Regions from separate parts of the Pectobacterium peruviense genome, predicted to be linked through region 2. Evidence: predicted binding sites of a transcription regulator. Region 2 holds the regulator's gene; the other holds the start of a gene.

Region 1 (4,217 bases), 2.5 Mb from region 2:
AGCGCTGAGCCTTCTGTCCAGCGGATGATATCTTCTGGACGCGCTTCCACGCGAGATGTCGGGTTAGACAGCGGCATCACGATAGGGCGAGCGCAGTGTTTGTACATTTCACGGATGATTTCTTCCGTGAACAGACCCGGCTGGCCGGATACACCGATCATGATGGTCGGCTTGGCATTGCGTACCACTTCCAGCAGTGAAATCGCGTCGCTGTTACAATCCCAATCAACCAGCAGCTCACTTTTCTGCACCAGCTTGCTCTGGAAATCGAGCAGGTTCGGCAGTTTGTCCGTCAGCAGACCGAAACGGTCAACCATGAAGACGCGTGCACGTGCTTCTTCTTCGCTCAGTCCTTCTGACTTCATCTGCGCAATGATTTGTTCAGCGATACCACAGCCTGCGGAACCTGCACCCAGGAAGGCAACTGTTTGATCGCGTAACTGTGTACCTGCTGCGCGGCTGGCGGCAATCAGGCTACCGATAGCGACGGCCGCGGTGCCCTGAATGTCATCGTTAAAGCTACAGATTTCATCACGATAGCGATTCAGCAGCGGCGTGGCGTTTTTCTGCGCGAAGTCTTCAAACTGCAACAGCACATTCGGCCAGCGGCGCTTCACGGCCTGAATGAATTCGTCAACGAATGCATAGTATTCGTCGTCGGTGATACGCGGATGGCGCCAGCCCATATACAGCGGATCGTTCAGACGCTGCGGGTTGTTGGTGCCCACGTCCAGAACGACTGGCAGGGTGTAGGCTGGGCTGATGCCGCCACAGGCGGTGTACAGTGCCAGTTTACCGATCGGAATCCCCATACCGCCGATACCCTGGTCGCCCAGACCCAGAATACGCTCACCGTCGGTCACCACGATGACTTTCACGTTTTGTTTGGTGGCGTTTTGCAGCATATCGTCGATATGTGCGCGGTTAGGGTAGGAGATAAACAGGCCACGGGCGCGGCGATAGATATCAGAGAAGTGTTCACAGGCTTCGCCAACGGTCGGGGTGTAGATGATTGGCATCATCTCACTGAGGTGACCATCCAGCAGGCGGTAGAACAGTGTCTCGTTGGTATCCTGAATGTTGCGCAGGTATACGTGTTTTTCAATATCGTGTTTGAATTCCTGATACTGGCGCCAGGCGCGTTCTGCCTGTTCTTCGATAGTTTCAACGGCTTCTGGCAGCAGGCCTGCAAGGTTAAAATCAGCGCGTTCTTCTTCAGTAAATGCGCTGCCTTTATTCAGCAGGGGAAATTCGAGCAAGATCGGACCAGCATAGGGGATGTAGAGAGGACGTTTGCTTTCGTATTCTAATTCCATGACTTTTTACTCTTCGGGTAACAGAAAAGACACTCAGGTGTTGTCGATGAAAAACTGCTGAGGATCTTAAATTACCCAGAGAATATGTACAGAAAATGTTAATTTAAATAGTTACAGATGGCTTGCATCTTGGCTGAAATACAGGCTTTATCGATTCACCTCTCTTTTTTCATCCTCATGCCGCTTAAATTTTGCGCTTCTCTCTGCTGTTATTCCTCAATAAAGTGGTGTTCAACGTCGGTGCAGCCCAGCTCGGCCAACATAATTTGTGAGATCGCCCAGTGGCTGACAACCGCATTACGGCGTTCAACGACAGCCGCGTGCTTAATGGTGATCGAATCTTCGCCAGCAAGGTTCATCAAATTCAACGCGGATTGTAAAGGTGGCAGGCTAGGGTTGAACGCGGCATTTTCTGCGTAGCGTCCGGTATAGATGTTGCCGCTTGTAGTTTCCAGCGCAATGCCGCTGATAGCGTTGCTGTAGGGGGCGTGGCTACGGTTGGCAGCATCCAACGCCTGACGCGTGAGCGCATTCACATTCTGCAAGGTCGCACCGTGGTTGACGTCATCCATCAGCAGCGTATCGATTTGCAAATCGACGGGGCCAAAGGCATCCGGTAGATAGTGGCTGAGTACGGCTGGTTGGCGACCCGGCAACTGAATACGTAGTGACGCCGCATTGCGCAATTCATTCATAAATTGGCGACAGTGGCCGCATGGCGTGTAGTTCACGGTCACGGCCCGCAATCCACGCTCATTACGCAGCCAGGCATGGCTGACGGCGCTTTGTTCTGCATGCACCGTTTGCTGAAGCTGAACGGCGGTAAACTCCATATTGGCACCAAAGTAGAAATTGCCGCTGAGTCCTTGCGCAATGGCACCAACCTGAAAATTCGAGATAGAGGCTTGTGCGCAGGCGGCAGCCAGAGGCAATAGTGCAAAGGCCAACGCATCGGCGTCTAGTAGGGTAGCCTCGCATACTGCACTCACCTCGTCAGCGGTTAGCATGGCGGCGAAATCTGGTTTATCGATCAATGGGCCGAGCGCGTCTTGCAAACTGGCAGATAATTGCTGGAAGGCGTTTTCAAATCGTGGATGCATGTCGGCTTACTCTCTAATTACCCGTCAATGACGTCATGTTAGGGAGCAGAGTAGCAATAAATTGTGATCAAAATCTCTTTGTTGAATGAAATGACTGCAAATTAACTACTAAATGCGAGATGTATCTCAATTTTATAGCGTGAACGATGCGGGTACACATCGTTCACATCAGGCTTCAGCCAGCAAAGTGCAAGAGCACGGGAAATACCAGCGGAGCGATCAGCGATGTGATGATCCCACATATGACCAGCGCCAGTGAACTGAATGCGCCTTCCTGATAATCGACCTCTGCGCTGCGCGCCGTGCCAAGTGCATGCGAGGCGGTGCCCATCGATAGCCCACGTGCGGCTTTGGTTTTGATGCCCACACGGTTGAACAGGCTGTGGCCTAATACGGCACCAAGAATACCGACAAAAATCACGCAAACGGCGCTGATCGCCGGAATACCACCAATCGCGCCAGCGACAGCCATCGCAATGGGGGTAGTGACAGATTTTGGCAGTATTGAGGCGGCGATTTCTGGCGATGCACCCATCCACAGTGCCACCAGCGTGCCAGAGATAATCGCCGTCAGGCTACCGATGAAGCACACGCTAAGGATCGACTTCCAGCGCGCGCGAATTTGGTGTAGCTGTTCATAAAGCGGGAACGCCAGCGCGACTACCGCAGGTTGCAGCAGATCGTTAAGCACTTTGCTACCTTGAAAATAGTGCTCGTAGGGAATCTTCAACACCAGCAGCAGTGGAATAATAATCGCCATCGATACCAGCAGCGGGTTCAACAGAGAGATCTTGGTCAATACGGCCAGCTTACGTGCGGCGAAAAAGACGATCAGAGTAAGAGGCAGCGACCACCACAAATAGCTGAACATTATTCGTTATCCTTCGGCGGCGTGCGATCGCCAGCCATGACTCGTTCACGCTGCATAATCTGGGTACTGAAACCCACAACCAACATGACAATAAAGGTGCTGATCAGACAGGAAACCACGATAGGGCCAAACTGCTGGCTGACCAGATCGTAATAATTCATAACGCCAACGCCAATGGGGACGAACAGCAGCGCCATATGACGAATAAGGAGGTGGCAGCCCGGTTTTACCCACTGAGCGGGCAGGATCTGCGAGGCGAGTAGAGTGAACAAGACCAGCATGCCAATGATACTGCCGGGGATAGTGAACGGAAGTAACGCGGATACCGCATTGCCTGCCAGCAGGCAGAGATAAATCAATGCGAAAGCGCGTAAATACTGCCAGCAAACGGTGAACGTATTACGCATGGGAAATTCCTGATTAGCAGAGGGGACTATCATAACGCTAATGGAATTTACGTGCCACAGCTCACGAATCTTGTTACGGGGGAGACGGCTTTTCAGCCTAAAGAACGAGCAACGCCTGTCTTAACTGAAAATAAAAAGAGAAAGTCGGTGAGAGCAATCCGGTTCAGCCCTGCGTTAACGTGTTCATTGGCTGCTTACCAAGGAGGCGTTGAAACGCAAGACGCGTTATTTTACGTCTACGCTCCATTCGGTGATAGCGATTTGTCCCTCTCCGCCAAAGATCTCGGTGCCAAACTCAACGCTGCTGATATATTTTGTATCGCTCATCCATTTCTTTGTTTCCACTAAATAGTGGGTGAAATGACGAATATTGAGTGATGCACTGTTAGTGTTGGAAGTATGGACAAAAGAAAAGACATTCCAGCCCCCACCATTATCCGCATTGATCCAGCCTTTGAATACATTCCAACTGCTACCGTCGAGGAAAACTGTTTCAATATAATCACCTGCAGGACCTGCATTG
Region 2 (4,217 bases):
CTGCCGTTGTTGCCTCAGATTCGTAAACCGCTGCTGATCATCCACGCGAAGGACGATCCTTTCATGACGTCCGAGGTCATTCCCGATCTGTCGCAGTTACCGTCTAATATTGAGTATCAGCTAACGGAACACGGTGGGCATGTCGGCTTCGTCGGTGGAACATTGCTGAAACCGGAAATGTGGCTGGAACAGCGCATTCCCAATTGGCTTAGTCCATTTTTGGACCACGCCACCGGTTCTTTTTATTCAGAAACAATTTTTACTCAGGAAACATAGCGTGATAATTCCCTGGCAACAGCTCGATCCAGAAACGCTGGATAACATCATCGAATCTTTCGTGCTGCGCGAAGGCACCGATTACGGCGAACAGGAGCGCTCGCTGGCGCAGAAAGTCGAAGATATCCGCAGTCAGCTCCAATCCGGCGAAGTCGTTTTGGTGTGGTCTGAGTTACATGAAACGCTAAACATTATGCCGCGCGGTCAGCTCAATGCCGGTGGACATGCCCCTTATTGAGCATGGCGAAAGACGTGAAAGAACGCGTCAAACATGCTAACAATGGGAACAATTACGTCATTTTTGAGAATGCGCGCAGGCTTTCAGTCTATGCGGGCATCGAGATCACGGAGTCACGCGCCTTATGTCACATCAACATCCGATTATTGCGGTTACGGGCTCCAGCGGAGCGGGAACCACGACCACCAGTCTGGCCTTCCGTAAGATATTCCAACAGTTCGACCTACGCGCAGCCCAGTTGGAAGGTGACAGCTTTCACCGCTATACCCGCCCGGAAATGGATATGGCAATCCGCAAAGCGCGTGATTTAGGACGCCACATCAGCTACTTCGGCCCAGAAGCGAATGATTTCAGCCTGCTGGAACAGTCGTTTATTGAATATGGCCTACATGGGTGTGGTCAGACGCGTAAATACCTTCATACCTATGATGAAGCGATTCCCTATAACCAGGTTCCTGGGACGTTCACACCGTGGGAACCGATGCCAGAACCTACCGACATCCTATTCTATGAAGGACTGCACGGCGGCGTAGTCACCGAACAAAATGATGTGGCACAGCATGTCGATTTGCTCGTCGGTGTGGTGCCGATCGTCAACCTGGAGTGGATACAAAAGCTGATCCGTGACGTCAATGAGCGCGGCCACTCGCGTGAAGCGGTCATGGATTCCGTTGTCCGCTCCATGGAAGACTACATCACCTATATCACGCCGCAGTTCTCTCGCACCCATATCAACTTCCAGCGCGTACCCACCGTGGATACCTCCAACCCGTTTGCTGCCAAGTCGATCCCCTCACTGGATGAAAGCTTCGTCGTCATCCACTTTCAGGGATTGGATAATATTGATTATCCCTATCTGCTCGCCATGTTGCAGGGCTCGTTTATCTCCCACATCAACACGTTGGTCGTTCCCGGCGGGAAAATGGGGCTGGCAATGGAATTAATCATGGCACCGCTGGTGCAGCGGTTAATCGAAGGGAAAACGATAGAATAAGCATCGAGATACACGCGGAGACCACAGGGTGAGGCCTCTCTACGGGCCCCCCTGTGTTTCCCCTAATAATGGGCTTAAGTAACCAGAATTAGTGCTCAGAGAAAGGAATTATGGCAGTACTCTAATTTCGTGACTGTGTGTCACCTCAACGGCTTTACCCAGCATCAATGCCACAGAACAGTATTTTTCCGCTGACAGCTCGACGGCACGTTCGACGGCTTTATCGGTCAGCCCTTTCCCCGTCACAATAAAATGCAGATTGATATGGGTAAATAAGCGCGGTGCTTCAGACCGACGCTCTGAGGTTAATTTCACCTCACAATCCGCCACATCATTACGGCCCTTTTGCAGAATCGATACCACATCAATTGCGCTGCATCCCCCTACGGACATCAACACCATTTCCATCGGACTGGGCGCTTTATCGCCAGAATTACCGTCCATCAATACCTGATGTCCCGATGAGGATTCGCCCAAAAACGTTAAGCCTTCAACCCATTTTACCCGAGCCTGCATGATGCCTCTCCACTAAAAATTTTTTGAAAATTTATACCGTTACTGTACAAAAACCAGCGTTAATCAGAGCTTTGTCATGCTGAAGCGAGACAACACAAGACACATCCTTAAAGCTGTGTTAAAACGAAAATAGAATAGACCTTTTCTGGACAAACCCAGAAACGAAGAAGATGATGACGTAGCCAGAAATACCCAGCCACGTTTACGGTGCGGCAAAGCAGCAACCGAAAAACCAAGGGTACAGTGGTTCCAGTATATTCCCTGACGTCATTCTGCCTAGACTGAATTTTATTTTTTTTAGCAGTTAAACACGCCGTACAGGGAACTCTGACCCCTGTAATTTGCGCAGTGAATTACAACAGAGGATGATAGCGAATGGTTCTCGGCAAACCGCAGACAGACCCAACTCTCGAATGGTTCCTTTCCCATTGTCATATTCACAAGTATCCATCGAAGAGCACGCTGATTCACCAAGGTGAAAAAGCAGAAACGCTTTACTACATCGTGAAAGGCTCTGTAGCAGTGCTAATCAAAGATGAAGAAGGCAAGGAAATGATTCTTTCCTACCTCAATCAGGGCGATTTTATTGGTGAGCTCGGCCTGTTTGAAGAAGGTCAGGAACGCAGTGCCTGGGTTCGGGCAAAAACCGCCTGTGAAGTGGCTGAAATTTCCTATAAAAAATTCCGCCAGCTCATTCAGGTTAACCCGGATATCCTCATGCGCTTGTCTGCGCAAATGGCAAACAGACTTCAGGTTACTTCAGAAAAAGTCGGCAATCTCGCCTTCCTTGATGTGACCGGCCGTATCGCCCAAACCTTACTCAACCTGGCCAAACAACCTGATGCCATGACGCATCCAGATGGCATGCAAATTAAAATTACCCGTCAGGAAATTGGGCAAATCGTTGGCTGCTCGCGTGAAACCGTGGGCCGCATTCTGAAAATGTTAGAAGACCAGAATCTGATCTCTGCGCACGGTAAAACGATCGTCGTTTACGGCACTCGCTAAACCCTTGTCGCGGTACCCTATGACTAGTCCTGATATGGGTTGACAGTTTTCTGCCTGTAAAACGCCTGATGAACCTCATCGGGCGTTTTGTATTTCAGGGCCTGATGTGGCCGCTCATGGTTATAAATCGCCACAGATTCTTTTACCATTTTCCTCGCTTGTGCCAGATTAGCTGGGCGAGAGAGTAAAAACTCATTTTTCAGGATGCCGTTTATCCGTTCAGCCAGCGCATTCTGATAGCAGTCATAACCATCTGTCATTGAACAGGTTATCCCATTTCTCTCATGTACCGACTGGTAAAGCGCTGAACAGTATTGTAGCCCTCTGTCAGAGTGGTGTATCAACGGCCCTTTTGTTTTTCTTTGTCGTAACGCACGTTTGAAGGCTTTTACCACATTTTCAGTTTGCAGATTATCCCCTACATGGTAACCCATGATTTTTCTGGAACAGGCATCCGTGACCAAACTCAGATAGACCGTGCCACTGCGTACTGGTAGATAAGTAATATCGGCGACCCAGACTTGCTCCGGCTGAAGGACAGTAACCTGTTCGGGGCCAGACTTCAGCAAGTTCGGATGCCGGTAAAAACGATGATGGCTGTTGGTCGTTTTGTGGTATGCCCGCTTTACGGGTACCAGAAGCCGGTGTTTACCCAGTAGGCTAAACAGGCGGTCACGCCCGATATTGAGTGTTTCACCTGCCTGACGGTTCAACAGAGAGTGGAGTTTGCGTGTGCCTATACGTGGCTGACGGCACCGAACTCGGGCAATAAAATCAAGAACCTGACTATTGTGTTCATGTCGTTTATTGCACCTTGCATTATGCTGGTACCATGCCTGTCTGCTGTGCCCCAGGAGCTGGCATGCGCGTGTCACGGTGACTTTTGGGGCCTGACTCTGCGCAAGGACTTGCCGGGCCGCTTTTTTACGACACTTACCCCGTAATCATTTTTCAGGACGTTGATAACAGATTCAAAAAACTCAGCTTTCTGATTCGCCAGCTTAAGCTGCTCTTCAAGTTCTTTGATTCTTTGCTCGGGTGTAAGTGGGGTATTTGTCTGAGCCACAAGCAGTTTCCTTTTCATCAGGTCAGGAAGTCCGGGACTCCAGTCAAGCTGGCCATATTTACGCAGCCAGACAAGAACGGTGGAGCGCCCCTGAATGCCATATCGCTGCTGGGCCTGTT

The links. Region 2 encodes CRP, which controls carbon source genes, mostly activating them, when cyclic AMP is high. Its sites were predicted from a motif close to ATGTGANNNNNNTCACAT; they were not measured.
Region 1: the regulator CRP is predicted to act here: its motif matches at 2,478-2,495, upstream of cdd (cytidine deaminase).

The regions. Positions count from the first base shown of each region.
Region 1 is NZ_CP161826.1:2,967,484-2,971,700, reverse strand. It holds gene DUT67_RS13475 (NAD-dependent malic enzyme) at 1-1,316, opposite strand, end outside; gene cdd (cytidine deaminase) at 1,526-2,416, opposite strand; gene DUT67_RS13465 (CidB/LrgB family autolysis modulator) at 2,592-3,287, opposite strand; gene DUT67_RS13460 (CidA/LrgA family protein) at 3,287-3,694, opposite strand; gene DUT67_RS13455 (glycoside hydrolase) at 3,920-4,217, opposite strand, start outside.
Region 2 is NZ_CP161826.1:476,411-480,627, reverse strand. It holds gene DUT67_RS02145 (hydrolase) at 1-276, shown strand, start outside; gene DUT67_RS02140 (YheU family protein) at 278-514, shown strand; gene DUT67_RS02135 (phosphoribulokinase) at 639-1,508, shown strand; gene DUT67_RS02130 (OsmC family protein) at 1,617-2,024, opposite strand; gene crp (cAMP-activated global transcriptional regulator CRP) at 2,400-3,032, shown strand; one part of gene DUT67_RS02120 (IS3 family transposase) at 3,056-3,960, opposite strand; one part of gene DUT67_RS02120 (IS3 family transposase) at 3,960-4,217, opposite strand, start outside.